DNA from 3 places in the Parabacteroides sp. AT13 genome. Region 3 is predicted to be linked to each of the others. Evidence: riboswitches for the same ligand, from Rfam matches in the RefSeq annotation. Region 3 holds a riboswitch; each other region holds the start of a gene.
What was found. A riboswitch is a leader RNA that binds a small molecule or an ion and turns the genes downstream of it on or off. The one in region 3 is predicted to bind thiamine pyrophosphate.

Region 1 (8,139 bases), on a different contig from region 3:
ATTGTAAGTCCAGATAGCCGGTGAAAAGAGGGGAAAGACGTTGGGTCAATTTTGCGTATGCGTTGTAGTCTAATTTCTTACCGGTATTGCGGTAATATTCGTAATCCGGTTGTGGCAAGACGTTTGCGCTTTTGGTCCACATTACCCGGCCAAAATGGTCGCCTACATAGTTGTTGACGGCGGTTCCCAGCGTAAGGCGGGTATTGTCACGTTGATAGTTCGCGCTATAAACGGTCCCATAGAAATAATTGTCGAGCCATTTACGGCGCACGAGGTCGGTCTTTTTTACGGTATTACCCTCCGGATCGATATATTCCGGTAGCTTATAACTGCTGAATTTGGCTTTCGATTTATAATCCTCGTAATATCCGTTACCATCGGTGTAATGAAGGGTCAGGTTCATATTCCAGAAATCTCCGATACGCTGGCTGGCCATTAAATGGTAGTTGTGTTGCCAATAATTATCCGTCTGATTGTTATAAAACTTCTTCACTCCATCTTCCTCATATTCTCCGCATGGATTATAGCTACGATCTGTGTCAAGTAAATAAGACGGAACACCGTTCCATGCTTGATAGGTCTTCTCGCTGTTCCCGAAGGCTTGGAATTTAATCAATGTATTATCGGCATAGAAAGCGGCGGAGGCATAGTAAGAGCTCATACGGGCGGAGGCACGATCGATAAAGCCGTCGCTACGGATATTGGAGTAGCGGGCGTCGAAAGCGAAATGATCGTAAAGTAATCCGGTACCGCCTTTTACCGTATGCTTCAGCGTACCGAAAGAACCTGCTGATACGGAATATTCGCCGTAAGGCTTTAAGGACGGTTTCTCGGTTTGCATGGCGACCGTAGCGCCAAAAGCCGCGGCTCCGTTCGTAGAGGTTCCGGCACCTCGTTGGATCTGGATCGATTCTACCGAGGAGGCTATATCGGCCATATTAGCCCAGAATACGGTATGAGACTCGGAGTCATTAACCGGTACGCCATTGATCGTGATATTGATACGGTTCGCGTCTGTCCCCCGGATACGAAAACCGGAGTAACCTATACCTGTTCCGGCATCCGAGGTCATGATAACAGACGGGGATTGGGAGATAAGGAATGGGATACCTTGCCCGTTGTTCCGGCTGCTTAGCTCTTGTTTGGAGATGTCGCTATAAGCTACCGGGGTTTCTTTCCCGACTTTGGTAGCGGTAATAACTACTTCATCCAAAGATACGTCTTTTGAGATTTTCAAGGAGTCGACCGGACTGGGCATTTGTGCCTTGACGGTTGTAGCCAGTAAGGAGCCGGCCAAGATAACCAATACATTTTTCATCTTTTCATCTTTTTGCTTTAAAACTAAATAGATGAATAGAAAGGATCGGAGAAGCATGAATCCCTACGACAGCATTACCTGTACAGGTTCTATGGGTATGATCTCAGCCCGCTCCTTTCGTGAAGGATTTTGCGAGCACCCCTTCGTATTCGGCAGCAAAGATAGGCATAAAAGTGTTAATAAATATTACTGTCAATAGTAAATCGGATTTCTATAGATATTAATTCTGATTACTATGGATAGTAATCCGGTTTGTGTCGTATTAATTTTTTCTGTAAAAAGATGAGGATATTTTGAGAACTCATTGATTTTTTGTATATTTGCGGGCGATTAAGTGAAGTTGAGGAGGGGGCGGGTAGTCCCCTTCTTTTGTTCTTAACAGATATGTGTATGATAGAAAAGAAAGTGGTAAGCCAATTAATAGAGGAAAAACTAGCCTCTTCAAGCAATTATTTAGTAGACGTGGTGATTAAACCGGGAAACCTGATAGTCGTTGAAATTGATAACGATGAAGCGGTAAGCATTGATGATTGCGCTGAGTTGAGCCGGTATTTGGAGGAGCATCTGGATCGTGACGTCGAGGATTATGAGCTGGAGGTTGGCTCCGCCGGCATTACTTCTCCTTTCAAGGTACTTCGCCAATACGTCAAGAACATCGGAAACGAGGTGGAGATGCTGTTGAAAAACGGCTCGAAGCTGACCGGTGTGTTGAAATCTGCCGACGAGAACGGTGTGGTTGTCTCTGTCGAGAAGAAGGTGAAACCGGAAGGCGCTAAGCGGAAGGTGACTGTGGTGGAGGATGAGTCGTATACATTTGATGAAATAAAATATACAAAATACTTAATAAGATTCAAGTAAGATTATGGCCAAGAAAGAGGAAACAATCAGTATGATTGACACCCTTGCGGAGTTCAAGGAGTTGAAGAATATCGATAAAGATACGATGATTAGCGTTTTGGAAGATTCGTTCCGTAACGTGATCGCCAAGATGTTTGGCACGGATGAGAACTATGACGTGATTATCAACCCTGAGAAAGGTGATTTCGAGATCTGGAGAAACCGTACGGTTGTGGCTGATGATGAATTGGAGGATGAGAACTTGCAGCTTACGTTGACGGAGGCCCGTAAAATCGATGCCGACTGTGAGGTGGGCGAGGAAGTGACCGACGAGGTGCATTTTGCAGACTTCGGACGCCGTGCGATCTTAAACTTGCGCCAAACTTTGGCTTCAAAGATACTTGAATTGCAGAAAGACAGCTTGTACGCTAAGTATAAGGATAAAATAGGCCACATCATCGCCGCTGAGGTTTATCAGGTGTGGAAGAAAGAAATCCTGTTGCTGGATGACGATGGTAATGAGTTGCTACTGCCGAAATCCGAGCAAATCCCGACCGATTTCTATCGTAAGGGAGAGACCGTACGTGCGATCGTTCAACGTGTGGATAACTATAATAACAACCCGAAGATCCTTCTTTCCCGTACGGATAAGGTCTTCTTGCAACGGTTGTTTGAGTTGGAGGTTCCGGAGATTAATGACGGCTTGATTACGATCAAGGCGATCGCCCGCATCCCGGGAGAGCGTGCCAAGGTGGCTGTCGAGTCATACGATGACCGTATTGATCCGGTAGGCGCTTGCGTAGGTATGAAAGGCTCTCGTATCCACGGAATCGTTCGCGAGTTGAGAAACGAGAACATTGATGTGATTAATTACACCTCAAATCTCTCTTTGTTTATCCAGCGTGCCTTAAGCCCGGCTAAGATCTCTTCTATCCGTGTGAATGAGGAGGAAAAGAAAGCTGAGGTTTATCTACGTCCGGAGGAGGTTTCTTTAGCGATCGGTAAGGGCGGTCTGAATATTAAGTTGGCTTGTATGTTGACTGAGTATACGATTGACGTATTCCGTGATATCGAAGGAGCGGACGAGGAGGATATCTACTTGGATGAGTTCTCCGACGAGATCGACAGCTGGGTGATCGACGCACTGAAGAATATAGGATGCTATACGGCGAAGAGTGTCCTTGCTATGGACCGCAATGAGATTATTGAACGTGCCGATCTGGAAGAGCAGACCGTGGACGATCTTTTAGCTATCTTATCTGCGGAATTTGAAGATGAAGGTAACGAATAAGTATTACGACAAAGTTAGATATGCCTATAAAATTAATTCAAGTACAGAGAAAATTGAACGTGGGAATCAACACGGTGGTTGAGTTCCTGCACCGGAATGGGTTCTCGGTTGAGGATAATCCCAACACGAGGATCAGTGATGAACAGTATGCTTTGCTCGTAAAAGAGTTTGGAAAGGATCTGCCAGAGAAAGATCGTAATTTTGCGGCGGATCGTGTGCGGAAAGAGGTTCCTTCTGTGAAAGAAGAGAAGACCGCGGAAATAAAGACAGTGATACCGGAAGAATTCAGACCTAAGATCGTAATGAAGGGTCATATCGATTTGGATGGTGGACAACATAAAAAACAGCAGGAAGAGCCGAAGGCTAAAGAGGAGCCTAAGGTGAAAGAAGAGCCTAAGGTAAAGGAAGAGCCGAAAGTGAAGGAAGCGCCTGCCGCTCCCGCTGCTCAAGCTCCTGTTAAACCCGCGCAGCCTGCGCAGGCTCCCACGGAGAAAAAAGAAGAAAAAGTTATAGTAGTGGAAGTGGAAAAAGAAAAAACCGTAGAGAAGCAACCGGTTGTTGCGGAACCTAAGGTGGAAAGTGTGAAACCGGAACAGGAAGTAGAGAAGACCGAGGAAAAGGATGATAATCTTTTCCGTTTGAACTCGGTTAAATTGGAGTCAAAGATCAAGGTAACCGGTAAGATTGACTTGGATGCGCTTAACCAATCGACTCGTCCGAAAAAGAAAACGAAGGAGGAGAAGCGGAAAGAGCGTGATGAGAAGCAAAAGTTTAATAACAATCGGCCGGGTAATAATAGCAACGGTCCGGGCGCTCCTCATAAGAGTCCGAATTCGCCGACTTTGATTAAACCGAACGCTCCTGCTAAACCGGGTGAGGAAGGTGACGCTAAGAAGAAGCGTAAACGTATCAAGAAAGATCGGGTAGACGTGAATAATACGCCGGGTACGAATTATCCGCGCCCGAATCGTGACGATCGTCCGAATAACGACCGTAAGCCTCGCTTGAAGAAGCCGGTGAAAGCGGAAGTTAGTGAAGAGGATGTTCAAAAGCAGATCAAGGAGACTTTGGCTCGCTTGACCAACAAGAATAATAAGAATAATAAGGGGGCTAAATACCGTCGTGATAAACGTGACGCCGCTGTGAAACGTGAGCACGAGTTGATGGAACAGGAAGAACTGGAAAGCAAGGTATTGAAGCTGACCGAGTTCGTTACGGCCAACGACTTGGCGAACATGATGGACGTATCTGTAACGGAGGTTATTGGTACTTGCATGAGCATCGGCCTTATGGTTTCGATCAATCAGCGCCTGGATGCGGAGACGATCAATATTGTGGCTGAGGAGTTCGGTTATAAGACTGAATATGTAAGCGCGGATGTTGTCGAGGCGATCAACGCTGATGAGGAAGATGATAACGAGGAGGATTGGGTAGCCCGTCCGCCTATCGTAACGGTGATGGGACACGTTGACCATGGTAAGACTTCTTTATTGGATAATATCCGTAGCGCGAACGTAATCGCCGGTGAGGCCGGTGGTATCACGCAGCATATCGGAGCCTACAACGTGAAGTTGCAGAATGGCCGCCGTATCACGTTCTTGGATACTCCGGGTCATGAGGCGTTTACCGCTATGCGTGCCCGTGGCGCAAAGGTGACGGATATCGCGATTATTATCGTGGCCGCTGATGATAACGTGATGCCTCAGACGATCGAGGCGATTAATCACGCTTCGGCTGCCGGTGTTCCTATTGTTTTCGCTATTAATAAAATCGATAAGCCACATGCTAATCCTGAGAAGATCAAGGAGGAGTTGGCGAATATGAATTACTTGGTGGAAGACTGGGGGGGTAAGTACCAGAGTCAGGAGATCTCCGCTAAGAAAGGTATCGGTGTCGAGGAGTTGTTGGAGAAGGTCTTGTTGGAGGCCGACCTGTTGGATTTGAAAGCGAATCCGAAAAAACGTGCGGTTGGTTCTATCATCGAGTCTTCTTTGGACAAGGGACGTGGCTATGTATCTACCATATTGGTGGAGAACGGTACGTTGAAGATGGGAGATATCGTTTTGGCGGGAACTCATCAAGGACGTATCAAGGCGATGTTCAACGAGCGTAATCAACGGGTGGAGAAGGCCGGTCCTTCCGAGCCGGTATTGATCCTCGGTTTGAATGGTGCTCCTCAGGCCGGTGATACATTTAATGTATTGGAGACTGAGCAAGAGGCGCGTGAGATAGCTAACCGTCGTGAGCAATTGCAGCGTGAGTTAGGTCTTCGTACGCAGAAGATGCTTACTTTGGATGATATCGGACGTCGTATCGCCGTGGGTAACTTCCAAGAGTTGAACGTGATCGTGAAGGGTGATGTGGATGGTTCCGTAGAGGCTTTGTCCGACTCCTTGATCCGTTTGTCTACCGAGGAGATTCAGGTAAACGTAATTCACAAGGCGGTTGGCCAGATTTCCGAGTCGGATGTGGTTTTGGCAGCGGCTTCGAACGCTATCATTATCGGATTCCAAGTTCGTCCGTCTTTGCAAGCACGTAGAAACGCCGAGAAGGAAGGTGTGGAGATCCGTTTGTATTCTATCATCTACGATGCGATCGAGGAGGTGAAGAGCGCTATGGAAGGCATGCTTTCTCCGGAGATCAAGGAGGAGATTACCGCTTATGTGGAAGTTCAGCAGGTATTCAAGATCACCAAGGTCGGTACGGTTGCCGGATGTATGGTTAAGGAAGGCAAGATCAAACGTACGAACAAGATCCGTTTGATACGTGACGGTATCGTTATCTATGCCGGTGAGCTAGGTTCTTTGAAACGTTTCAAGGACGATGCGAAAGAGGTCGTGGCTGGCTTGGATTGCGGTTTGAATATTACGAACTTCAACGATATCCAAGTGGGCGATATGATCGAGGCTTACGAAGAGACAGAAATAAAGAAGACGTTATAACGATGAACTGGTTGGACATTACATTGCTATGTCTGGCAGGGATAGGATTTGTGAAAGGCCTGTTTGATGGAATCATCAAACAGGTTGTTTCGCTTATAGCCCTAGTGATCGCGATCTTTTTCTGCGGGAAAGCGGCGGCTTGGCTGAAAGGATATATCTTGGCGTTGGGTTGGTTTCCGGAAGAAGGGGTTACGATCTTGAGTTATATAGCGGGTTTTATCTTGATTATGGGGGTATTTATCCTAGCGGGTGAACTGGTTACCAAGGTGGTAGGGGCGACACCGTTGAGCGTTATCAACCATTTGTTTGGGGGTTTTTTCGGGTTGCTGGTCGTTTTGGTCTTTACCAGTTTGCTGTTGAATGCGCTGGAGTTCGTGGATCGCGGATCGGTCTTGATTCATCGCCAATCGAAGATAGAATCTCGTTTTTATTATAGCGTGAAGCAAATAGTACCAACAATTTTCCCACATAATTTGTTTTCATTAGGAGAATGAAGGGCTTTTATCAATGGTTAATTTATAATTATGCAGGATTCAAATCATATCATTAATGAGGTAACGAGCGGAGATTATAAATATGGCTTCGTTACCGATATTGATACGGAGGTGATCCATCGTGGATTAGACGAGGAGACGGTCCGTATTATCTCTGCCAAGAAGAACGAGCCGGAATGGTTACTCGAGTTCCGTTTGAAGGCTTTTCGCCATTGGCAGACGTTGGAGATGCCTACATGGCCTCACTTGAATATCCCGCCGATCGATTATCAGGACATTATCTATTATGCCGCCCCTAAGAAAAAAGAGGGACCAAAGAGCTTGGATGAGGTAGATCCTGAGTTGTTGAAAACATTCGATAAACTGGGTATTCCTTTGGAAGAACAGAAGCATTTAAGCGGAATGGCGGTAGACGCCGTGATGGATAGTGTTTCCGTGAAGACTACTTTCAAGGAGAATCTCGCGGAGAAGGGGATTATTTTCTGTTCGTTCAGCGAGGCTGTACAACATCATCCGGACTTGGTGCAGAAGTATTTGGGCAGCGTGGTTGGTTATCGTGATAATTTCTTTGCCGCCTTGAATTCGGCCGTGTTCTCGGACGGTTCGTTTGTTTATATACCGAAGGGCGTACGTTGCCCGATGGAGTTGAGTACGTATTTCCGTATCAATGCCGCTAATACCGGACAGTTCGAGCGTACCTTGATTGTCGCAGACGATGAGGCGTATGTAAGTTATCTGGAAGGATGTACGGCGCCGATGCGTGACGAGAACCAATTGCATGCCGCTATCGTGGAGATCGTGGCGAACGAGCGTGCCGAGGTGAAGTATTCTACCGTACAGAATTGGTATCCGGGTGATAAGGAAGGTAAAGGCGGTATCTATAACTTCGTGACGAAACGAGGTTTGTGCAAAGGTGAGGGTAGCAAGATCTCTTGGACGCAAGTAGAGACCGGTTCGGCGATCACTTGGAAATATCCGAGCTGTATCTTGGCGGGTGATAACTCGGTAGGTGAGTTTTACTCGGTTGCCGTGACCAATAATTACCAACAGGCCGATACGGGTACGAAGATGATTCATCTGGGTAAGAATACGAAAAGTACGATCGTATCCAAGGGTATCTCTGCCGGTCATAGCCAGAATAGCTATCGGGGATTGGTGAAGGTGTCCGCCCGTGCGGAAGGCGCCCGAAACCATAGCCAATGCGATAGTTTGTTACTAAGCTCTACTTGTGGAGCTCATACGTTCCCTTACGCTGAT
Region 2 (8,139 bases), 510 kb from region 3:
GAGTCATGAAATTAGCAGTTTGGATCATGGGAAGATCGTTGTAATACCTCTCAGACACGTCCGCACGCAATACCAAACGATTGTTTTGCGAGATCGTAGCCAAAGGCTGACCTACGGATACATAATCACCCTCTTTCACTTGGATGTTCTTCAAGTAACCGTTCAAGGGAGAGACTACAGACACGCCTTTCGCCGTCTGTTTTCCCGCTATCGCCTCATAAGCGACCTTGGCGTTCTCGTAATTCAAGCGGGCCTGCTCGAAATCCTTGGCGGATACGATCTTATCGCCTACCAAGGCTTGCATACGCTCGTATTCCTTTTTCGCCGTCTCATAAGCGAATTTAGCCTTTGCCGCCACGTCTCCATCAGAGAGGGCGTTGGAAGCGATACTCAACACGGCCTGTCCCTTGCGTACCGCCGTACCATCCACGAATGGCAAGCTACCAAACGAGATCACGCCGGGGACGGTAGCGACGATCACGGACTCCTCCCCTTGCGCCGCCATTACTCGTCCGCTCGTCTTAATCACATCCGTGAAAGGAGCGGGATTAACCGTTACAGTCTGCAAACCAACGGCCTCGGCTAAAGCCTTCTTAAAGACAATCTCGCCGGGATGGGTACCACCGGCCTCATGCTCATGCTCATGGTCATGGCCTTCGTGTTCATGTCCCTCATGATCATGATCGTGAGCCTCTAATTCATGATTATGCTCATCGTGTCCGGCTTGCGACGCATTTCCCGCACAACCGGCAAACAGGTAAGCGCACATCGCACCTACCAAATATATTTTCTTCATTGTGTAAAAAATCTTGATATCGTTAATAATAAATAGATAGGGGCAAGTCTGTCCTCACCCGCTCTCACAAACGAGGTATCAAGACATAGGAGGGGCACGAAGTCCCGAGGCACTCACTATCCAAGCGTCGTGCAGCGACTCAATGTAGGGGGCGTTCTCGTGATCAAGGAGCTGTCCGCAAAACGCCGGTTCAGGTGGATAAATGTAATCAAATAAAACGAGTAACGGCATCAGATGTATATCCACATCTCCATCCATAAAATGAGAAATATGCGTACTGAAATAGGCCAAGTTATGCCCGTCGCAACCGCAATCATGCGTATCTGTGCTTTTATCGCCATGCGCTTGCTCTGCGGTCAAGGATTGATAACAAGGCATCCCGTCCCGGTGATGATGGTGAGGGATAACCACAGAAAGCAACGCCAAGATGCCGGCCATCAGCACCACGTATTGTACAATCCTCTGTTTCATTTTCTCACGCATGGCACAAAGATAAGGATATTTTTCCGTTTTTTACATGAATGTTGTAAGTTTGCGGTAAATAAAAAGATAGATGAAGTTTGGAGTAAATAAAAAGATATTATTATATACCGCCGGTTGCGTATGGATTTTCGCCGGTATCAATATCTTACGCATCGGTATCGTCACATGGTTAAACGATACCCATTATTGGTTATTCAAGATCGGGGAAGCGACCATCGTTTTCTTGCTTTTCTTCAATTTGGTCTTTAAACGGCTTTTCTATAAACATTCCGAACGGATCTCCCGGAAAAACGGGAAACATTGCCCGTTCTCTTTCTTCGACGTGAAAGGTTGGATTATCATGATCTTCATGATCGCTTTCGGGATCACGATCCGTGCGCTCCATTTACTGCCGAATTCTTTCATTTCTGTATTCTATACGGGATTATCCACGGCGTTGATCATAACGGGATTCTTATTCTTGAGACAAGGAAAAACCGTTGGGAATTGAGAATTGAAAATTAAAGATACAACAATCAATAATTCTCAATTCTCAATTCTCAATTTTCAATTCCCAAGCTTTTCGCAGATCAACTCAGCCGCCTTCTTGCCGCTCATCAGCATGCCGCCAAAGATCGGTCCCATACGGAAGCTACCGCTTACGCCGTTAGCGGCCATACCGGAAACGAATAATCCCGGGTAGATCTCCTTCGTGTTCTCCACCGTCGTCTGCTCACCCAGCTCCACATTCAAGGAACGCTCGCCGATCACGCCTCCGGTCGGTGTATTCAATTGGATATCATTCTTACGGGCTACCACACGGGCGATCTCGCAATCATGCCCCGTACCTTCCAAGACAGCCTTTGCCATGATCGTCAACGGATCCACGTGCATCCCCTCACGGATTACCGGAGCCCAGTTCACTACCACACCGGCTACGGCATCGTTATGAAACACCACGTCCTCTACCGAATAGCAGTTAAAGATCGTAGCGCCCGCCTTCGTCGCCTGATAAATCAAAGCGGAAGTGGTATGTACCGAATCCATGATATACGTGCCGTTAGCACCCTCCTTATAACTTACGCCCAATTCCTTGATAATCGGCATAGCCTCTTCCTGCACCACGATATCGTTGAACATCATAGCGCCGCCCCACATACCTCCACCGGGAGCCAGCTTACGATCAAACAACGCCACCTTCTTACCGGCTTTCGCCAAGAAATAAGCGGCCACGATACCGGAAGGTCCCCCTCCCACGATCGCTACATCCACAGACAAGTTGCTCTTCAACTTCTCGAAGTAAGAGTCAATGATTCCACTTGAAACAATCTGTTCCATCTTAATAACTAATTAAAGTTTAAACATCAGGGAGCACATAGAGGTAACGCCCCCTTTATTTCCTAGTTCTACCTTATTTTCCCTTCGCCGGCATTACCCGGATCAGGTTCGATGGGTATAATCTCAGCCCGTATGACTCGGGCACCCCTATGTGAAAAGTCGGGGGCAAATGTACAAAAAATTAGTATATATGTACTCAACAGAGCCATAAAAGGCAAAAAACGCTCAGCCAAACAAAATGTAAAAAGTTTAGTCTTCTTCCGACCAGTCATCAGACCAACCGAATTCTTTATCCCGGAATAATTCAGCTAATCCCGAAATCTGCTTGAACCGAAGTAACTCATTTTTATCCATTCCAATATTACGCATGATCCACTTATCAGACATCCCAGATTTGACCAACTCCGTAACAATCTCCGTCATAAGTTCCAAGTTGTGCATCCCTCGAGCCCTGTTATGGCGAATGGTTGAAGCCATTCGGTTTGAAATATCTTTCTCAATCACCGTTACAGGCAACATTCCTTTCTCACGATCATAAATCCTTTGAGATTGCTTCATAACCAGATAACGATGATAACCATCTACTATCTCATATAAATCATCCTCTTCAAGATAATAACAGACGCAAGGCATCGTATAGCCATCCTCCCAAATGGAAAGTTCCAATAATCGCATTTCCGGTGGTGCCATGATATTAGGGTTATAGCTGTTGGCTACAATTTTTTCTATAGGGACAGCCCTAACACCATATGCCGGACTAACAAAGTTTCCCATGCTTATAAAAATTATATTTGTCCATTACTTCTTTTCTCATATCCCTCTCTCGTTTTGTCTGGGAAAAACCCATATACTTGCATGTATGATCGTTTTTCAAAATACAAACACACATACGTTTGTAAGTAGGGATTTCTTTAAACTCGGGTATATTGATATCATCGATATACTCCATCCGTACTGGTTTCTTATCCGTATGGTAAGCGGTACATTCTTCCACAATGATAGGAATATTAGCCGCCCGTAACTTAGCGATTGTCTCCTCACTGAGGCATCCCCCTTTTTCTCTCCAGAATTTACGGCTGACTCTTAACTTATTCAAATAGTTCTCACGAGTTTCTTCGGGTAAGGTATTTAGGAGAAAATACATATATTTCTCCCAAGAGAACCCGGCTGGGCACTTGATAGCCCTCCATCCCATAGCGGAGGTATTCCCATATATACCGGCAAAGCCAACACCGTTTACACGTCCAACCATCCGCCCCCACATGTCGGGATCGACAACTTTGTAAATGAACAGTGTGGATATCGCTTGGGATATGAATGGGCTCGCCACACGTTGCCGGGACAAAGGCACCCCTGCTTGATAATACAAATCATACAAATGATTATATGGCCAACCGAACTTTCCGTTCGCTATCCAGATATCCTGAGTTTTCCAATCATAAATAGGATATGCGTTATATATAGAATAATTCATTCTGCGAGTCCATTTATAATTAGCTAGTTTTCTGTAATTCTTATCACTATGTATGGCCCGCCACCTATTAAAACTCTCTTGGGTACGGATACCAACAAGGCAACATATACGCCGGCCCATTTTCCGTTGATACAACCAAAAAGGGAACATATTCTGAAAATCATAATCCCACATGTCCTCCTTGAAGAAGTCAAAGTCTTTCGCCCGGAGACATGAATGGGGCATCTCTCGAACCCAGATATCCCGGCACTCCTCGCTCCAAGGTCTCCAATATTGTTGAAACATAGATGTACATGTCTGGACTTTAAAAGGAACACAACAATGATAAATATCAAGGATATCGGAATTAGCGGCATAAACCTTTTCCACATATTCGGTCGTCTGGCTGTATTGAACCTCATAATCCATATGAAATACACCTAGTTTTCGTCCCGGAGCGTATCTACGAATATAATCTACACACAAATTCAACAGTACACCACTATCCTTTCCGCCGGAAAAAGAGACGTATACGTAATCGAAATAATCAAAAATGATCTTCAATCTTTTCTCTGTCGCCTCGTACACATCCATTCTTCGCATCATGACTCTACCTCCGGTAAATAATGCATTTTATCATAATTTTTCCACTCAACACATGTCTGGAACTTTTTTTGTGAGAACACTTTTACATGACGTTTATGCACAACAGCCATAAGTGAAGCTTGAGATGAAAAATCCTTTATGACTTCTTCAAGAAGTTCACTCAATACCGAAGGATCGTCACCACTCACGAAATAATTGTCTATAGAGTAATAGATATGTCCTTTTTTTACAGGCATAAAACCAACAACAGCCGTTTCATGAAAGGCTATATACCAAACGTGGCTACGAGATGTTTTAAAAGGGTAATTGTTATTTTGTCGCAAAATGGCTGGATTCATGACCAAAGGTGCGACAAGTTCATATAACAATTTGTCCGTTCCCTGCAATGTCATAATTTTCATGGTCTGCACTTAATAATATTACCATGCAAATTTAGGCATTATATATAGATACCGTAACCACAAAAACACAAAAATGTAATTTACCCTATTTATATTTAGTCACTCGCTCATCATCGATAACGCCTTTCCAATTCATACCAAAAGCGAAATCATACAGATGGCCCTCGCTGTCCGTATAGCATTTCATATCCCGGGGAACATCCTCGAATTGCTCCTCCACGATACGCATATCTGCCGGCATCTGCAAAGGCAACAAAGCGGAAGGCTCGGCTTTTCCACTGATGATATCCAAGACCGCTTGGTTTTGTACACCGAAGTTCACCAGAATGGCATCCGCCGAACCCTCGAACTCGGACATAATCGTGGGCTTATCCATCTCCAAAGATACGATTACAGGCTTACCTTTCATTTTAGCCTTTGTCTCCAAAACAGAAAGCATATCCTGCTTATTAGCTGTTTTCACGGACTTACCTTTATAAGAACGGTTCGTGAAATTCTCAAACGGATCTCCCCCCGCCAAACTTGGATTACGGGCATAGGTAGCTGTATAATCATTATACTGTAAACTGATAGGCATATAACCGTTTCCTCCTTTCTCACGATCGGATTTATCATACCCCGTACCACTGTTCGGGCTCGTCATAAAGACGATGGCGAAATCCGCCTCATCGGGATTATCAACGACCGTAAGATACCGTGACCGATGCCCTCCACTAAAGCTTGCACATTATTATTCCAGCGAGCCGCCACTTCTGGGCTTTGTACTCTCGTAACCAATACATGACGAACATTATCCTCGGTGAGGAATTTACGCTGCGCATCGGAAAGATCGGATGGCTGGGCTCCACTCTCATCAAAAGATTTGCCATTGTAGGTAGAAGCTCCAAACCCTTTCGAGGCACCGGGGATAGATTGATGGGCGCTATAAAGCATCAATCCGGCGATCTCCTCTGTAGATAACTGCCCGGCCAAATCAACGGCACGTTCCTCGGGGGTAAGACGCCAATCCTCATACGGATCAAGCAACCCGTTCCGATTCAGATCTTTGAAGGCATATCCGTCAACGGCAAGAAGTCTCACCCCCGAATTGGCCGAATATCCTAATACAGCTCCTTCTTGCTGGGTAACGATACGGATAGAATCTTTCTCTACCTCCGTCCACTTCGTGCCCGAACAAGCACAGGTGGAAACTAACAAGGCGCCCAACATACCATAGGTCAGCCGAACAGTAATAAAAGGTTTTCGCATACTTTCTTAGTTTTAATAGGTCAATCTCTATTCAATAATGGTTTCTCAAGAATACGATTTATCCGAAATGAGGCGGACGCTTATTCAATCTGCGCTCGATAAAGCTTTTCATAAATTCCACGGTCTCGTCGATCCCTAATACGGATACATCGATCGAGAAATTATAAGAAGAGGCCATTCCCCATGTCTTATTCGTATAATAATTATAGTAAGCCGCACGGGATTTATCAGTCTTCTCCATCATGTTCTTCGCCTCTTCCACTGTCACACCATGCCTTTCCACGGTCTTTTGGACCCGGCTCTCCACTGAACTATGGATAAAGAAGCTCAAACAAGCCGGATCATCCCGGAGGATATAATCAGCGCAACGCCCTACCAAAACACACGACTCAGTCTCCGCCAATTTACGGATAGCGTCACTCTGTATCTTAAAAAGACCGTCATTAGACAAAATATCATTATAAGGCGTAAACATCCCTCCCATAAAAGAAGAGTACCCCATCGTAAAAGCGTACGATAAACCACTGGAGGCACGTTCGTCCGCCTTCTCGAAAACATCCTCGCATAATCCACTCTCACGGGCCGCCACGGTAATCAGTTCCTTATCATAGTAACCGATACCCAACTCCTTCGCCAAACGTTGTCCGATCTCGCGGCCACCGCTTCCGAACTGGCGGCCTATCGTCAATATGATTTTATTATCCATAGATTTCAAGTTTAATTCAACTATTTACAAACGTACAAAATTATTTTTAAAGCCACGATAATAATATAATAAACACTAAAACAAAAAATAATCAAAGTTTATACTTACATTTGTTTTCGAATAAATTTAGTACACTCAATTTATCATGAATAACATTCATTCCAATACAACATTTCTTAATGAGGCTATAGACAAGAAGACCGATGTAGAAGATGAAAAGACCGACTTGATTTTGGCCAATATGATTGATTTGCGAAAAACGATGTCGGATGTATTGTCACTTCTTCTTGGAGCCAAAGAAAACTCGGTTATTGACCAAGCGCTATTCCGCATCTTACAATTTTTCGATGTGGATCGGGTGTATATCGGAACATTTGACGAACAAACTCATACTGTTGACTTTACGAATGAAGTTACTTGTGATGGCATTATCTCTATGCGAGAGGATTTACTGCGTCAACTCCCGCAAGACGAGATTCCTTGGTGGTACGATAGTATCAAAAAGGGCATGGATATCGTTATTCATGATGTCTCTAAAATGCCGGAAGAGGCGAAGAGTGAGCAGCATCTTCTGATTTTGCAAGAGGTTTCATCCTTATTAGTCATCCCTATTTTCAAGCAAGGCAAACCATCCGGATTTATCGGCTTTGATTCTGTAAAAAAGAAACGGAACTGGAGTGCCTTAGATATAGAGAACTTACATATGTTGGCTGATATCCTTTCCATAGCCATTGAAAGAGGGGAAGTCCAAGGATTAGTAGAACATACGGCTATGCAAGTCATGAAAAGCGAGACGAAGTTTAAGATCATTTTTGACAAGATGCCTTGGGGCGCCGAACTTTATGATGAGAATGGAGTGTTGGTAGATATCAACCAAGCGGATCTCGATATTTTTGGTGTTACCCGTGAGCAGGCCGTGGGACTGAATATGTTCGAGAATCCTAATATCCCGAAATATGTAAACCAAAGCCTCAAAAACGGAAAAGATATATTCTTTCCTCTTAATTATGATTTCAAGGTTGCTTCTCAAAACGGCTATTACGATAGTCATCATGATTCTAAAACAAAGCATCTGTTGGTAAAAGGAGTCACATTAAAAGACTCTCTTGATAATATATTCGGCTATATT
Region 3 (8,139 bases):
GATGTGTATCTTCTTAAGCGCCGGTGTCGTAGAGAAGGTCCAAGAGGAATTATCGCGACATTACGCTCCAACCACTCCGGTAGCCGCTTGCTATAAATTGACATGGAAAGACGAGCGGATCTACCGTGGGCAACTGAAAGATCTCGCGAAAATCGTAAAAGAGAATCATCTTACACTGACAACATTACTTGTCGTCGGGGATGCCATCGATAATCGCAAGGGTCTATCCCGCTTATATGCGGATGAATTCAAACATCTTTTCCGTAAGTAATGATACTGATCCTTGGAGGAACGACAGAAGGTCGTGTGGCTGTGCGGGTAGCGGACGAGGCAGCCGCTATCTATTACTATTCTACGAAAGGAACTTTGCAATCCATTGAATGCGCGCATGGAATCCGTTTGACCGGAGCCATGAATGCGGAGGAAATGGAGTGTTTTTGTCGTGACCACGCGATTAAGCTATTGATTGATGCGGCACACCCTTTCGCTCAAGTGTTACACCAAACGATCGAAAAAGTATCGAAATGTTTACAGATTCCGGTGATCCGTTACGAACGTCGGTATCCACCTCGTGATGAGGACTTGATTTGGTGCGATAGTTATGCAGACGCAATTCACCAAATGGAAAACAAAGGTATCCAACGGCTACTTGCCCTCAGTGGCGTGAACACCCTTGCCCCGCTCCGCCCTTATTGGCGATCGCATACCACTTGGTTCCGTATATTGGAGCGGGAGGAATCTTTGTCGTTGGCCGAGAAGCAGGGCTTCCCCCAAGAAAGTCTGGTTTTCTATCGAGAAGGCGAGGATGAGTTAAAGTTGTTGGAGCAACTCCATCCGGACGCCATCTTGACAAAGGAAAGTGGTTTCTCCGGCTATTTTACGGATAAAGTGAACGCTGCCCGCCAATTCGGAATACCAGTATTTGTCGTGAAGCGTCCCGCATTACCGGAAACTTTCTACCGAGTGTATGGTGAAGACGGATTGCGCAAACAAATTGAACGCCTATTACCAGAATTCTTTCCCTTGAAAAGCGGATATACGACCGGAGCTTGTGCTACCGCCGCCGCAAAAGCTGCTTTATTGGCCTTATTATCACGGAAGGAACAAACAGAAAGCCAGATAACATTACCCTCGGGAGAACAGATAACGTTGCCGGTAGCCTATACCGAATGGGCCGGGTGTTCCTCCGCCACCTGTACCGTGATCAAGGAGTCTGGGGATGATCCGGACGTGACGAATCATAGCCGGATCCGGGTTACTGTTCAATTATCTCCCGATGCATCCGGTTGTGCCACGGTAATGGCACAAGAAGAACATTGTCAAGAAACAGAAAGCGACGATACGGGAAGAGTCATCTTCCAAGCAGGTGAAGGAGTCGGAACCGTGACCCTTCCGGGACTCGGCTTGAAAGTCGGTGGCCCGGCTATAAACGCCACGCCCCGTAAGATGATCCGGCAAGAGCTGATTCCACTCCTGCCCTCACCCGATTCCGTCGCTATTGTCACGGTCTCGGTTCCCGGTGGCGAGGAGTTGGCGAAACGTACCTTCAATCCGAAACTTGGAATTATCGGGGGAATCTCTATTATCGGGACATCCGGAATCGTGCGTCCTTTCTCATCGGACGCTTTTATCGCCTCGATACGGAAAGAAGCCAGTGTCGCCAAAGCGATAGGTTGCGAGACGTTGGTTATTAATTCCGGGGCGAAGAGTGAACGCTACCTTCGGAGCTTATACGCTCCTTTGCCTCCACAATCATTCGTCCATTACGGGAATTTTATCGGAGAGACGCTAAAGATCGCTGCCGATTTAGGTTTCAAGCAGGTTATCTTAGGCATCATGATCGGCAAGGCGGTGAAACTTGCGGAAGGTTTCCTGGATACACACAGCAAAAAAGTCGTCATGAACAAAGGCTTCCTTCAAGATGTAGCGAAAGAAGCGAAATGCGAGGAGGCGACCGTAGATGCAATCAATCGGATTACGTTGGCCCGTGAATTGTGGGAGCTTCTTACGGAAAAAGATCAAAATCGTTTCTTCCCATTACTTTTACAAAAATGTAAATCGTATTGCGCTCCTATCCTTCCCGACGGCGAACTAACCTTGCTGTTAATATCCGAAGAGGGCAAGGTCTTATACCAATCTTAGCTTTAGAGACGCAGCACGCACGCTACGTCTCTACACCCCCCAGACTGTAATAGCATTTCTTTTTAGCTGTTTATTCTTTTTTATTAGGGATTCTTTAAGAATACATATTAGGAGGATTTCGTACTTTTGCCCTCTAAATATTGATTAAAATAATGTTTAGATATCTTTTAATTTATATGGCCTGCCTTCTATTCGCCTTTTCCGTAAAGGCGCAAGGTATTTCCAATGACACGATTCCGAAAGAAGTGCTGATGCTGGACGGTAAGCCTATGACCGAAAAGCAAATACAACGTTATCATAAACAATTACATAAAGACTCCATACGGGCCAACAAAAGGATCTGGTGGTCTATCCTTGGCGGACCGTCTTACACGCCGGAAGCCTCCTTTGGCGTAGGTGGCGCGGTTTTGGCTAGCTTTCGCTTAAACAAGAATGATACGATATCCCAACGATCGTTTATCCCTGCGGGATTTAACATCACCTTAAACGGGACGTTCGTTTTTGCCGGTGCTGGTACCTTATTCTTGAACGAGAATCGCTTCCGTATTTATATCAGTTACGGTTATCGGAACGAACCTTCGCATTATTTCGGGAAAGGCTATGAGACGATCGAGCAAATCGAGAAGAGCGACTCGACAACGAAATTCCATAAGAGTTCTTTCCAACTATATCCCCGTTTCGTATGGGAAGTTAGGCCTCATTTATATACGGGTCCTCTTTTTGATATTAATTTCAGCAAATCAGATGATATCAACCCGGTGATGGCCGAAGATCCTTATTTCAATAAGTTCAAACGAGATTATGTCAATATCGGTGTCGGCGGCTTGATTCAATACGATACACGAAATGATGTGGCGACCCCAAGTTCCGGTATGTTACTAAGCGCGATCGCCAAGGTGTACGGAAAGTATTTAGGCGGTGCATATAATTATGAGATGTTCGAACTGGAATACCGCCAATTCCAGCAAGTATTTCGTCCTCGTAGCACCTTGGCATGGATCGCCAAGACACAAATCGGTGTGGGGAACGTTCCTTTTACGGAGCTTCCTTCATTTGGTTCCCCTTTCGATCTTCGCGGATATTATTGGGGGAAGTACCGTGACAAGACCATGGCGTATGGGATTCTGGAGTATCGTCATATGTTCGGCAGCGTGGAGAAATATAAGAGCGGTAATTTCTGGGCGAAGTGTGGTTTTGTAGGTTGGGTTGGCACGGGTACGATCGGAAACGCTCCTATCGTAGACTGGAATAAGTGGAAATTCAACTACGGCGTAGGCCTACGTATCCAAATGCAACCCGGCAAGAACTTCCGCCTAGACGTAGGCAAAGACCCGAACCAAAAAGGAATGGCGGTTTATATGAATATGACGGAAGCCTTCTAAAACCAGAAGGCTCCCGTCTACGATCTATGGAAGTATAACCTTGCGTTAAAATTATCGTTTAAAAGCCGGAAATATCTTAATATCGATTTTTTTCACTAAGTTTGCGTCATCGAAGGGGTGCCATACTATATGGGCTGAGATCATACCCTTACTACTTGATGCGGGTAATGCCGCCGTAAGAAAAACGAATGTTAAATGGATAAAAATGAAACGTACCGTTATCCGGTAGCTTTAACGATCGCTGGCTCTGATAGTGGCGGTGGTGCCGGAATACAAGCGGATATTAAGACTTTTTCCTCGCTGGGTGTTTTTGGAGCCTCGGCGATAACGGCTATAACCGCTCAAAACACACAGGGGGTGCGAGGGATCCAAGCGATCTCTCCCGAGATTTTGAGAGGACAAATCGAAGCTATTCTTGAGGACTTCATCGTAGATGCCATAAAAATAGGGATGCTACATAACAAGGATGCCGTAAAGGTTGTATCTGAGACTTTACCTTCCTTCCGACGAACTTCTATCATTTTAGATCCGGTGATGATATCCACGAGCGGAAGTAAATTATTGGAGGATGACGCCATCCGAACCATCATGGATGAGTTGTTCCCTAAAGCGACACTGCTTACTCCGAATATTCCCGAGACGGAATATCTTTCCGGTATAAAAATCAATAACGAGGCGGATATCTTATGTGCCGCCCGGAAATTGCAGGAAAAAGGATGTAACGCTATATTGATCAAAGGGGGGCATATTCCCGGAGTAGAAACGGTGGATCGGTTATTTATCAATGAGAATAATCCGATTTGTCTGGCCTCGCCAACAGTGGAGACCTTCAATACCCATGGAACGGGCTGTACGCTATCGTCCGCCATCGCCGCTTATATGGCACTCGGCCATTCATTGGTGGAAGCCGTACGATTAGCCAAGGAATATATGAATAACGCGCTCGTTCACGGGGCAAATGTATGCATGGGAAAAGGGCACGGACCTGTAAACCACTTCTTCTCACCCTCTGCCCTTCATAAAATCCGATGGAATCATGAATAAGCTGGTCGTAATTACTACACCTTATTTTTTCGCGGATGAAGCTTCTTTGATCGAACTTCTATTCGCGGAAGGAATGTCTCGTTTACATCTACGTAAACCGGATTGTAAACGTGATGAATTGGAGGGCTTATTGGATAAGATCTCTCCGGCTTATTACGACAGGATCGTTCTTCATGATTGGTTTACCTTGGCAGAAGAAAGGGCTTTAGGAGGAATCCATTTGAACAAGAGGAACCCGGAAGCTCCACCTTTATATAAAGGTAGTATAAGTCGTTCTTGCCATAGTCTGGAAGAGATTATCGAGTATAAACCGGTATGCGACTATGTGTTCCTTAGCCCGATCTTTCAGAGTATATCCAAAGAAGGATATGGTAGCGGATTCTCCTTAGATGGATTGCGAAACGCGAAGGGCATCATCGATGATAAGGTGATTGCCTTGGGAGGAATCTGCCCGCGGACAATAACGAAATTAAAAGATATCCCCTTCGGCGGTGTCGCCGTTCTCGGGGCCCTTTGGGGAAACGATCCCTCCCTTCTTGTTGCGGATCAACTCATAAAACAATTCAAACGATTACAAGTATGGCCTTAAATTATTATTTCGGATATGATGAGAATGGAAGAGTCGGTCGGAGAACAACCGGATTACGCCCCCCTTTTGGTGGAAACAATCGCTTGATGTTTATAACGCATCGTACGCCTAAATATACGGAATGCGACGAGGTAAGCATGGCAATCCAAGGAGGGTGCTCATGGATACAGTTGCGCATGAAGGATGGGATTTATGAGGATACCGTACGTACATGTGCCACTATCTGCGCGGAAGAATGTGAGCGAATCGTGGATTTCTGCGTAAACGATGATCTGGAGGCTGCCGTGACATGTGGCGCTACGGCTTGTCATCTGGGTAAGAATGATATGCCCTTGGATATCGCTTGGGAAGTACTGAGAGACAAGTTAGATTCCAATGCCATCTTCTATATCGGGGCTACGGCGAATACTTTTGAGGATATCCGGCTGGCCGTAGAACGAGGCGCCTCGTATATCGGACTAGGGCCGTATCGCTTTACGGGTACCAAGAAGAATTTGAGTCCCATCTTAGGCTTGGATGGTTATCGTAAAATAATCGCTCAATGCAAGGAGGCTGGCATCGATATTCCTATCTTTGCGATAGGTGGTATTACGCTGGAAGACGTAGGCCCTTTGATGGAGACGGGTATAACCGGAATCGCTGTTTCGGGCGCGATTATCAATGCCCCCGATCCCGTGGAGGAAACCCGCCGGTTTATAGAGGAAATCAATAAGTACTAAACTAAATACATATGGCTACTAAAAAGAATATGCGTATTTCCTATCCGTCCTCGGAAAAGATTTATGTCCCGGGCGAGATCAATAAGATCAAGGTTGGTATGCGTAAGATTAAATTGTTGGACACGGTAACCTTGGATGAGCATGGAGAACGAATCTTCAAGAAGAACAATCCGGTAATCGTTTACGATACGAGCGGCCCGTATTCCGACCCCAAGATATCGATTGATATCGCTAAAGGACTTCCTCGTATACGTGAGGAGTGGTACGGTAAGCGTAAGGATGTGGTTCAATTGCCGGAATTGACTTCCGCTTATGGTCGTGAGCGATTGGCGGACGCGACTCTGGATTCCCTGCGTTTCCCCAAGCGATACTTGCCTTTCCGGGCTAAAGAGGGTAAGAATATCACCCAGATGTATTATGCGAAGAAGCGTATTATCACTCCGGAAATGGAGTACGTGGCGATTCGTGAGAACCAGCAAATCGAGGCTTTGGGACTGAAGTCGTATATCACGCCGGAGTTCGTCCGCAAGGAAATCGCCGCCGGTCGCGCGATCATCCCGGCGAATATCAATCACCCGGAAGCCGAGCCGATGATTATCGGTAAGAAGTTCTTGGTAAAGATCAATACCAATATCGGTAACTCCGCTCTTTCCTCCGGTATCGACGAGGAGATCGAGAAGGCGATATGGAGTTGTAAATGGGGCGGCGACACGTTGATGGATCTCTCTACCGGCGATCATATCCATGAGACGCGCGAGTGGATTATCCGTAACTGCCCGGTTCCGATGGGTACGGTTCCTATTTATCAAGCCTTGGAGAAGGTGAATGGTAAGGTAGAGGATCTTTCTTGGGAGATCTATCGGGATACGTTGGTCGAGCAGGCGGAACAGGGCGTGGATTATTTCACGATCCACGCGGGTTTGTTGCGCAAGCATGTGGAGCTGACGGCGACTCGCCTGACGGGGATCGTATCCAGAGGCGGATCGATCATGGCCAAATGGATGCAGCTTCATGACGAGGAAAACTTCCTGTACACGCATTTCGCCGAGATCTGCGAGATACTGAAGGCATACGACGTGGCGGTCTCTATCGGAGACGGGCTTCGTCCCGGTTCTATCTATGACGCGAACGACGCGGCACAATTCGCCGAGCTTCACACGATGGGAGAACTGACGAAAATAGCTTGGGAGCAGTTCGTACAAGTGATTATCGAAGGCCCGGGCCATGTTCCCATGAATAAGATTCATGAGAATATGAAGGAACAACAGTATGCCTGTCATGGAGCGCCGTTCTATACGCTGGGCCCGTTGACGACCGATATCGCTCCTGGATACGATCATATCACGTCGGCTATCGGTGGCGCGCAAATTGCTTGGCATGGGACGGCCATGATCTGCTACGTTACGCCGAAGGAGCATTTGGGATTGCCGAATAAGGAAGACGTGCGTAATGGGGTGGTCGCTTATAAGATAGCGGCGCATGCCGCTGACTTGGCGAAAGGGCATCCCGGCGCTCAAGTACGTGATAACGCGTTGAGCAAGGCACGTTTTGATTTCCGCTGGAAAGACCAGTTCAATTTGTCCTTGGACCCGGAAAGGGCTTTACAGTATTATAAGGAGAGTGCTGTTACGGATGGAGAGTACTGTACGATGTGCGGTCCTAATTTCTGCGCTATGCGGTTAAGTAAGGATTTGCAAGGTTGTAAATAAAATACTGTTTTGAGGGGATGAGACGGGGCATGCCCCGTCTCTACAATTGAGTGATTTGTTTTCCGCATTCGTAGCCTTCCTCATATAGTTCTTCCAGTTTCTTTGTGTCGCTTCCGGTACGGCCGACTTTAATCGGGCTTTGCGGACGGATGACGAAGGCTTTTCCTTCGGCCTCCAGTTGGTCTATGTAATCCAAGACCTCGTTGTACCGCCGGTATCGTAGTCGCAACTGTTCCCGGATCGCCGGGTATTTGTTATAAATAAAGCCGGGAAGGTAAAAATCTTTCTCTTCTTTCCGATAGCCTTTGTTACGGGTAAGGATGATGACGTTCTTGGAGAAGCCGTCGGCGATAGCCCGTCGGATAGGGATGGCATCGCATACGCCTCCGTCGACCATCGGTATCCCGTCTACATACGTAATTGGACAGAGGATCGGTAATGTGCAAGATGCTTTACAAATATCCACCAAACGTTTCTTATCTTTCTTCTCCTCGAAATATTCCGCTTTACCCGTCAAGCAATTGCTCGTGACCATAACGAACCGATCCTTGGAC

Region 1: it holds a riboswitch for thiamine pyrophosphate, as region 3 does, so the genes downstream of both, CI959_RS05130 (TonB-dependent receptor) here and thiD (bifunctional hydroxymethylpyrimidine kinase/phosphomethylpyrimidine kinase) in region 3, are expected to answer to the same signal.
Region 2: it holds a riboswitch for thiamine pyrophosphate, as region 3 does, so the genes downstream of both, CI959_RS19760 (sulfide-dependent adenosine diphosphate thiazole synthase) here and thiD (bifunctional hydroxymethylpyrimidine kinase/phosphomethylpyrimidine kinase) in region 3, are expected to answer to the same signal.

The regions. Positions count from the first base shown of each region.
Region 1 is NZ_NQMH01000001.1:1,096,125-1,104,263, reverse strand. It holds gene CI959_RS05130 (TonB-dependent receptor) at 1-1,318, opposite strand, end outside; TPP riboswitch at 1,361-1,471, opposite strand; gene rimP (ribosome assembly cofactor RimP) at 1,709-2,176, shown strand; gene nusA (transcription termination factor NusA) at 2,181-3,446, shown strand; gene infB (translation initiation factor IF-2) at 3,467-6,388, shown strand; gene CI959_RS05110 (CvpA family protein) at 6,391-6,882, shown strand; gene sufB (Fe-S cluster assembly protein SufB) at 6,913-8,139, shown strand, end outside.
Region 2 is NZ_NQMH01000002.1:1,294,164-1,302,302, forward strand. It holds gene CI959_RS19745 (efflux RND transporter periplasmic adaptor subunit) at 1-796, opposite strand, end outside; gene CI959_RS19750 (DUF6769 family protein) at 875-1,279, opposite strand; gene CI959_RS19755 (hypothetical protein) at 1,350-1,769, shown strand; gene CI959_RS19760 (sulfide-dependent adenosine diphosphate thiazole synthase) at 1,826-2,596, opposite strand; TPP riboswitch at 2,659-2,755, opposite strand; gene CI959_RS19765 (ParB/RepB/Spo0J family partition protein) at 2,846-3,370, opposite strand; gene CI959_RS19770 (DUF3440 domain-containing protein) at 3,354-4,655, opposite strand; gene CI959_RS19775 (hypothetical protein) at 4,652-5,056, opposite strand; gene CI959_RS21690 (glycoside hydrolase family 3 C-terminal domain-containing protein) at 5,142-5,699, opposite strand; gene CI959_RS21955 (hypothetical protein) at 5,696-6,304, opposite strand; gene CI959_RS19790 (AAA family ATPase) at 6,363-7,010, opposite strand; gene CI959_RS19795 (ATP-binding protein) at 7,156-8,139, shown strand, end outside.
Region 3 is NZ_NQMH01000002.1:788,657-796,795, forward strand. It holds gene cobM (precorrin-4 C(11)-methyltransferase) at 1-271, shown strand, start outside; gene cbiD (cobalt-precorrin-5B (C(1))-methyltransferase CbiD) at 271-2,142, shown strand; gene CI959_RS17675 (BamA/TamA family outer membrane protein) at 2,295-3,524, shown strand; TPP riboswitch at 3,628-3,725, shown strand; gene thiD (bifunctional hydroxymethylpyrimidine kinase/phosphomethylpyrimidine kinase) at 3,720-4,568, shown strand; gene CI959_RS17685 (thiamine phosphate synthase) at 4,561-5,157, shown strand; gene CI959_RS17690 (thiamine phosphate synthase) at 5,148-5,876, shown strand; gene thiC (phosphomethylpyrimidine synthase ThiC) at 5,888-7,585, shown strand; gene CI959_RS17700 (patatin family protein) at 7,626-8,139, opposite strand, start outside.